2 regions of the Jeotgalibaca arthritidis genome follow, and region 1 is predicted to be linked to the other one. Evidence: predicted binding sites of a transcription regulator. Region 1 holds the regulator's gene; the other holds the start of a gene.

Region 1 (4,004 bases):
TGCTAACTCAATACCACGACGAATGCCAACTGGGTTTGCACCGGCAGTTACATTTTTCAATCCTTCGCGTACGATGGCTTGCGTTAAAACAGTTGCTGTTGTTGTTCCGTCTCCCGCAATATCATTTGTTTTAGATGCAACTTCAGAAACAAGTTTAGCACCCATGTTTTCAAAGTGGTCTTCTAATTCAACTTCTTTAGCAATGGTAACACCATCATTTGTAATTAGCGGCGAACCGTATGCTTTCTCTAAAACAACGTTACGTCCTTTTGGTCCAAGTGTTACTTTTACTGTATTTGCTAGTATATCAACGCCTCTTAGTAAGGCTGCACGAGCGTCTTCAGAAAATTTAATATCTTTAGCCATTATTTCTATTCACCTCATCAATTTAATTAGTCAATAATTGCAACGACATCTGTTTCTTTAATAACGAGATAATCTTTGCCTTGGTATTTAATATCGGTACCGGAATATTTTTCAAAAAGAACACGGTCCCCTTCTTTAACAACCATGTCAATCTTTGTACCGTTGTCAGTTACTCGTCCTTCGCCCGTTGCAATCACAATACCTGTTTGTGATTTTTCTTGTGCTGAAGATGGTAACACCAGCCCTCCGACTGTTTGCTCCTCTTCTTGAGCAACTTCAATGATAACGCGGTTTCCTAATGGTTTTAACACAAATATCCCTCCATAATCTATCATTTGAATTAGCACTCTCATCTAACGAGTGCTAATCTATGACTCTATATTAATCAAATCTACTAGTGAATGCAAGACAAAACTATTATTTTTTTTTAAAATTGTGATATACTTTCATATAGACTTTAAACTTCACGTTATTGAAGAAAAAGCATCCTTGCTTTTTAACTTTAACAGAAAGGTGAGATTTATGAAAAAGAAACTTTCTACAGCGACTAAAATTATTTTTGTTTACATCGCTGCTCAGCTATTACCCCTTCCCTTAATGTTTTTATTCCTAGAAAATCGTCAAATTGAAATGAGGTTGAATTTAACCATTTTATTTGCCTTTTTAGGAACAATTGGGATGATTTTACTCAACCGAACTAAGGAATGGACTCCTTCAACAGAACTAACGGATAAACCATCTGCACCTACTAAAAAGATTGTGTTATGGGGATTAATTGGATTTGTCGGCTCAATTGTACTTCAAATTGTAACGTCTCTAATTGAAATGGCTGTCTTTAACGTCTCTTCTGAATCGGTCAATACACAAACCTTGTTAGACACCGCTAGTGACTATCCTTTCTTAATTTTTATGATTGTTTTATTTGGACCAATCATGGAAGAATTTGTCTTTAGAAAAGCGATTTTTGCCCAACTCTCTTCATCAAGTGTCGGAATTGTCGGATCAGCTGTCATCAGCTCATTGTTGTTCGCCTTTATCCACTTTGATGGTCATATGCTTGTTTACGGGTCTTTAGGATTATGGTTTTGCTATTTATACTTTAAAACCAATAACATCTTTACCCCTATCATGGCGCATGCTTTAATGAATGCTTATGCCAGCTTACCGCTTTATTTCCCTGAGCTGTTTCAATAACCGCTTATTATTTATGTTTGTTTAGAAAGGAATCTCATGACTTTAAAAGATATTCTCATCCAAATCGGTATGAAATTTGTTTTTGGTTTGCTATTTGTCTACTTTGCCGTTGATAGTGTCAACACATCAGGCTGGGGCTTTTTAGCTATTCTAAGTATTCTATTCGCTACAAATAATATTGTTAACGGCATTAGAATGCTTGATACGTATTATAAAATCAAGAAAAATATCGATCCTAAATAAAAAACAGTTAAGCCGCAGCTTAACTGTTTTTTATTAGGAAATATTATTATCTAAGAAATAAATCAATGTTTGCAATTCATTCGTTAAATCAACATTTTGAATACGAACATCTTCTGGAACTGATAATCGAATCGGAGTAAAGTTCATGATACCTTTTATACCAGCCTCAGTTAAATCATTAGTCGCTTTTTGAGCAACATTTTGAGGGACTGTTAAAATGGCAACATCGATTTGTTGGATGCGTAGTTGTTCAATCATTTCAGACATATCATAAACAGGAACACCACTAACGATTTTGCCAACAATTTCTTCGTTCACATCAAAAGCACAACTGATGCGCACATTATTGCTCAAGTGGAAGTTGTAATTTAATAAAGCATGACCTAAATTACCTACTCCGATAAGAGCAACGTTTGTTAATCGGTCTTGGTTTAATGTTTTACTGAAGAAATCAAGTAGATACTCCACATCATAACCGTATCCTCTTTTTCCTAAAGCACCGAAATAAGAGAAGTCACGACGGATAGTCGCACTGTCCACCTTGACAGCTTCACTTAATTCATTTGATGAAATTCTTGCTTTTCCTGCGTTATGCAGATATCTCAAATAACGGTGATAAATTGGCAACCGTCTGGCAGTTGCTCTTGGTATTTCTGTTGACATTACAACGCTCCCTTTCAGCATAACGTTTTAAATCTATATAAAAAAGAATAATCACATAATCTTAGCAATCTAATACATAATAACATTATAGCACCACATTGTGAAATATCTAGTATTTTGCTCTAATTTGTATCTTTTTGTGAAAAAAATTCTTTGTTTTCCTTATTTTAATAAGCTTTAAATAAAAGTAGCGACATTATTCACAATCATTAGCTTTTCTATTAATGTTCCTATCTCTTGTTAAAATTCTATGATAAAATGAAATGGCATGTTCTTATTTGACATTTTAACGACCATTATATAGAGAAAGAGGATACACCTATGATATTATTGCAAGGCCAAAATCTTGCGCGTCATTTCGGTTCAACAGTCCTATTTGAAAATATTCAAATTACCATTCAAGATCAAGAGAGAATTGCCTTGGTCGGCCGTAACGGTGCTGGTAAATCGACTTTATTAAAAATACTAGCTGATTTTGAACCCACAGATGAAGGCAAGATTGCCAAGAAAAAAGATCTCCGTATTGGTTACTTAGACCAATACAGTACAGTTGATTCCGACAATACCATTTGGGAAGAAATGTTGTCGGTCTTCGAACCTATTATTAAACTAACGAAAGAAGCTGAAGAAGCAGCCCATGCCTTGACCGATGAAACGTTGATGCAAGACACTCTAGCCTTTGAAGCAGCTCTAAAACGGTATGATAGCTTGCAACAAGAAATTCAAGAAAAGAATGCTTACGGCTACGAGTCAGAAATCCGTTCAGTTCTACACGGCTTCCGTTTTTACGAGGAAGACCACCAACGACCTGTTTCGCAACTCTCCGGCGGTCAAAAGACACGCCTAGCACTTGCAAAAATCCTACTCGAAAAAAATGATTTACTTATTTTGGACGAGCCAACTAACCATTTGGACATTGATACATTAGCTTGGTTAGAAAACTACCTAATCGCTTATCGTGGCACCTTGCTTATCGTATCTCACGATCGCTACTTTTTAGATAAAGTGGCCACCAGTGTCTACGAAATTAGCCGCAATCGCATCCATTATTACAAAGGCAACTATTCCTTTTACTTAAAAGAAAAAGCAGCCCGATTAGAGCAAGAAATGAAACAATTCGAAAAACAACAAGGCGAAATTGCTAAATTAGAAGACTATATTGCTCGTAATTTAGTTCGTGCATCAACTACTAAAATGGCACAGAGCCGACGCAAGCGCCTTGATAAAATGACTCGACTCGAAAAACCAAAAGGTGACGAAAAATCCGCTCGCTTTTCATTTGATATTGAAAAGGAAAGCGGCAATGTGGTCATGATTCTAGAAAATGGCGCCATTGGCTATGATAGCACGATTCTCTCTGCCCCTATTCATTTGGACTTGCGCAAACATCAAGCCATTGGAATTGTCGGACCAAATGGGATTGGTAAGTCAACTCTCCTTAAAAGTATTAACAAGGAACTACCACTTATCAAAGGAGACATCCATTATGGGTCTAACTTAGAAATCGGCTATTATGACCAAGAACAAAAAAACTTAAC
Region 2 (4,004 bases), 340 kb from region 1:
TACCTTTAAAATTTGGCCGATGAGAATAAAATCGGAGCTCAAACTGTTCCACCTTTTCAAATCGGTCACACTAACTTGATTTTTACGTGCGAGCGACCAAAGTGTATCGCCTTTGACGACGAGGTGAAGCAGATAACGATTGGTTAGAGCGGGTGTTTCAATATCCTGCTTGAATTGCGCCATGGAAATGCCCCAAGAAGCGAGATAGCCATCGGGATCGACATGGGTGGTGCCGCCGATATGTTTGCTAATCCATGAATGCGTCTTAATGCCAGGTTCAGCTAAATTATAGCCAGTATTTAAGGTAACGGGAAGGCCAGCTTCAATAGCAAGCTGGCGCAGCAGCCAAACGTAGGCGGCATAGTCTTTATTGAAGGTAGCTAAGTTAGTTGTCCTTGCTAACTCCACTTGTGCATAGGCGTAAGGATTGGCATAGGGACCAGCGCCCCATTGGACTAAGCCAACCTTTGCCAGCTGGATAATTTTCCCGCCACCCCCAACCCAGTGAGAGACAAATGCTTGATGAGCGTTACGTTTCATATAAGCAATTTCATTAGCTAAACTATTTGCGCCAACGTTATTAGGGTTACCCGATTCATGGGCGATAATACAGAGCGATTTTCTTAGAGGCTGCTGGTTAATAGCCAGCAGTTGTTTTTCAATTGGATAAGTCATGATCATTCTCCTTTCAAAAAAAGCCGGGAATCAAGTCCCGGCTCGCTAGTTATTATGCTTCTACTTCAAAAATATCAGTCACGGTGCGCTCAATGTAACGGGCACTGTCTAGACCGGAATAAGGGTTGACGCCTTTCACTTCAAACGCGTCTGTATCCACAATCGTTTGCATGGCGCTCTTCACGTCCTCTGCAGCTAAATCAGCTACAGGGTTTTTCAAGCTTAAGTTACGGTTTTTACCTTCAGCAGTTTTGAATTTTAATTCCAAAGTTTTTGTCGTTGTCATTTTTTATTCCTCCTCGAATGTGATTAAGCTCTTAAGTAGCGGTGCTTTTCAGTTACAACAGCATGCATATCCGGCAAATCAACTAGACTTGCGACCGCTGCTTGAAAATCACCAATTTGCTGTTCAGATACATTTTCTTTCAAATTACTAAAACGTTGCTTCACTTCTTTTTCATTTTCAAAATCATTAAAATACAGCTCTAAGTTTGCTTCTTCCCATTGTTTAATCATGTTAATGCCTCCTAGTTGTTAGTGTGTAGTGTCATGACTGCCTACACTTATAACAACGAATTAACTTTAAAAAGTGTTACCCTCTTTTAAAAATAAAGCCTTTTTCTGCAACGACTGGCGCCACCGATAAACTGTTTTTCGTGAGACAGCGTGTTTCTTGGCAATAGCTGTTATAGAGAGCTGGCCCAGCAAACGGTCTGCTAGAAATAGGCGTTCTTTAGGAGAGAGAAGGGTCATTAAGTGTGTCAATTGGTCGGCAAAGATCAGTTCATCAAAGGCGGGATCTTCACTAGCCAAATCAGTTATGTCATCGGAATCTGCTTCTTGGCGCTCAATTCGGCGATTTTCTTTTCTCATTTCATCTAAGAATGCCCAATGGAGGCGTTGGCTGGCATAATAAACAAAGGGATAACGGTTTGTTTCATCAAAGGGGTCTTTGTCAAAGTCATGGTAAGCATCGAATAGTTTCAAACAGCCTAATTGGTAAAAATCATCATAATCTTGCTTGCCTTTGTGGATGGCTAACTTTTTAAGGCTGGCGTAAATGACGCCTTCGAATTGTAAGAGTAGGGCTTGCATGGTTTCTTCAGTAAGTTTGTTCATCTCGATCATTCCTATTCGTGAAGTTTTGAACTTACTGAGGCCTCAGAGGTGTTCGAGCTAACTATAATCCGAGTGTGTATAGTTAGACAAAACGCCAAAATAGATAAGATTTATTACCAAAAAGGTGGCAGATAATAAATATGGCTATTTTTGTGAAAAAATAAACATAATGTGGTTTATTTCCAACAAGTGGGGTATAGTTAAGGGAGCGATAAAAGAGGAGGACATTTATGGACTATTTTTTTGATTTTAAAAACCGTCATTATAAAAAATCAGAGCAAGAGGACTTGAATCATCCGTTGTACCGTACGTTTCCAGAACGTACCCCTTTTTTTAATCGAACAAGTGAATGCGCTTACTTCGAAGGGAGTAACTATCTTTTTGAGGGAGGTGTAGAGTCGAGGAGTTTGTCCCCATTACCAACGATGTTTCGGATTACTGACAAGGAAAGTATTAGTTATTATTTAAATTATGCGAAAGATTATGATGAAGTCTTTATTGATATGGGGATATTTTGTGTGATTAATGTTTCGGATTATTTAGATCATTATGATTATCAGACTTTGGTTTTCTATGAAGATGGTGTTGTGATTAAATCAAATGAGTCGGCTAATACTGTGATGGAAAAATTATTTTGTAAAGCTGGTGTGGGCTACAATCAAATTCGGTTTATTATTCAGTCTATTGAGGGGAAAGCTCATCATGGCAGTCCGTATGTTTTAGGTAAGGCGAGTTACTTACCGCTTAGAGGTCCAAGTAAAAAAGATGTGACATGGGTTAGCTTGGGGCACTTGGTTCATTTTAGAAAATTATCGAAAAAGCATAAGCGTATTCGTCTTGAATTTAAAAAGCGGCATTCTATCGATATTGATATGGCTATGGATGTATTTCAGCGTCATATTGATTCGGCATCGTATTTCTTTTCCTGCCAGCATTTATTTTTAGATAGGGCGTGTCACTTATTTGGGATGTTTCCACTGCCACATGATGAGGCAGTGAATCCAACTTTATTGCACCGAATCCATCACAGTAATCGTCTTAACAAGCAGCACACTTTGGAGGAAATGGTCATTTTGATGATGTTGTCTTTATGGCGAGAATTTGTTCGAGATGAGCCCTTCAAAGAAAATCCACTGGTTGATGACATCAACGACTTCTTGGCCAGAAAGTTTCCTTCTTACTTTTAAGGGTTAAATGGTTATTATTTGTTATTTGCTAGGTGCTGTCTTAAAATGAGGGTAGTTGAACGGGAAGGAGTGGCAAGTTTGGATAAGAGAGTTGAAGGTTCATTTGCGAGTTACGACGATATTCAGCTAGCAATTCAGAATATGCTCGATCAGGGGTATACGCCCCAACAGCTTGTTGTTATTAGCCGAAACGAGGAAGCACGTCAATTGGTAGCTGAGTCTGCGGTCGAAGTTGTTGTGACGTCAGACGAAGAAGAAAGTTTATGGGACAAAATTGTAGCGTTCTTTACAGTTGAATTGGACGATGACGATGACGATGAGGAAGAGTTGTTCGAGAACTACGGCATTGACGAAGACACTTACGAACGCTTTGAAGATGCGCTGGAAAATGGCGAATATGTCCTCTTAATTGACAATGCGCCGCCAGCCCAGCAAGAGCACACACAATACTTAGTACGCGACGGCATCTTACCAGGGGAGGAAGATACAATGAATCATGTCAAGCCAGATTGGACAGACGCTGACGACAATGTAAAAGGTGATGTAGAAAAGCACTCAATTGAAGCAGGGAAAAAAGCAACCCATCCAGACCCAAAACCCGGTGTTTCTGCCGGCGATGAAGGTGACGAAAATGAGGACGGCGAAGCCCCAGACTTAAAAGAAGATGTAACCGGCCAACCCATTGAAGCTGAAGAGGTTGAAGGCGATCCAACCATGGCTGATGACAACCAAAATCTAGCCGATATGCAGTTTGATCATTCGGACTCCCACCCTGAAGTAGAAGAAGATGGTACACCTATTTCGACTGACCCATTTGGTGGCGAAACTGTTGTAGAAGACGATGCATCTGACGTTGAACCTGACTATAAAAAATAAAACAAAACTACCAGTGTTGCGCTGGTAGTTTTTTGGTGTGGTTAGAGTGAGTAGAAACTAGTTTTGTGTGTTCTATTCACTCGAAGTGGCGGGAATGAGTTCGAGGCAGGAAACGCACTACTTTTATTAAAAGTCTTTTGTTTGATA

The links. Region 1 encodes Rex, which represses fermentation and respiration genes when NADH is low (regulators of the CRP and FNR family bind a similar motif). Its sites were predicted from a motif close to TTGTGAANTANTTCACAA; they were not measured.
Region 2: G7057_RS08480 (competence protein ComK) is a predicted target of Rex. The motif match lies at 1,945-1,962, and genes of this name have one in related genera.

What each region holds. Positions count from the first base shown of each region.
Region 1 covers NZ_CP049740.1:1,345,612-1,349,615, reverse strand. The annotation lists gene groL (chaperonin GroEL) at 1-366, opposite strand, end outside; gene groES (co-chaperone GroES) at 393-677, opposite strand; gene G7057_RS06955 (CPBP family intramembrane glutamic endopeptidase) at 889-1,560, shown strand; gene G7057_RS06950 (YdiK family protein) at 1,597-1,803, shown strand; gene G7057_RS06945 (redox-sensing transcriptional repressor Rex) at 1,837-2,466, opposite strand; gene G7057_RS06940 (ABC-F family ATP-binding cassette domain-containing protein) at 2,788-4,004, shown strand, end outside.
Region 2 covers NZ_CP049740.1:1,680,915-1,684,918, forward strand. The annotation lists gene G7057_RS08460 (LysM peptidoglycan-binding domain-containing protein) at 1-675, opposite strand, end outside; gene G7057_RS08465 (DUF2922 domain-containing protein) at 728-961, opposite strand; gene G7057_RS08470 (DUF1659 domain-containing protein) at 985-1,191, opposite strand; gene G7057_RS08475 (sigma-70 family RNA polymerase sigma factor) at 1,258-1,794, opposite strand; gene G7057_RS08480 (competence protein ComK) at 2,025-2,981, shown strand; gene G7057_RS08485 (general stress protein) at 3,060-3,857, shown strand.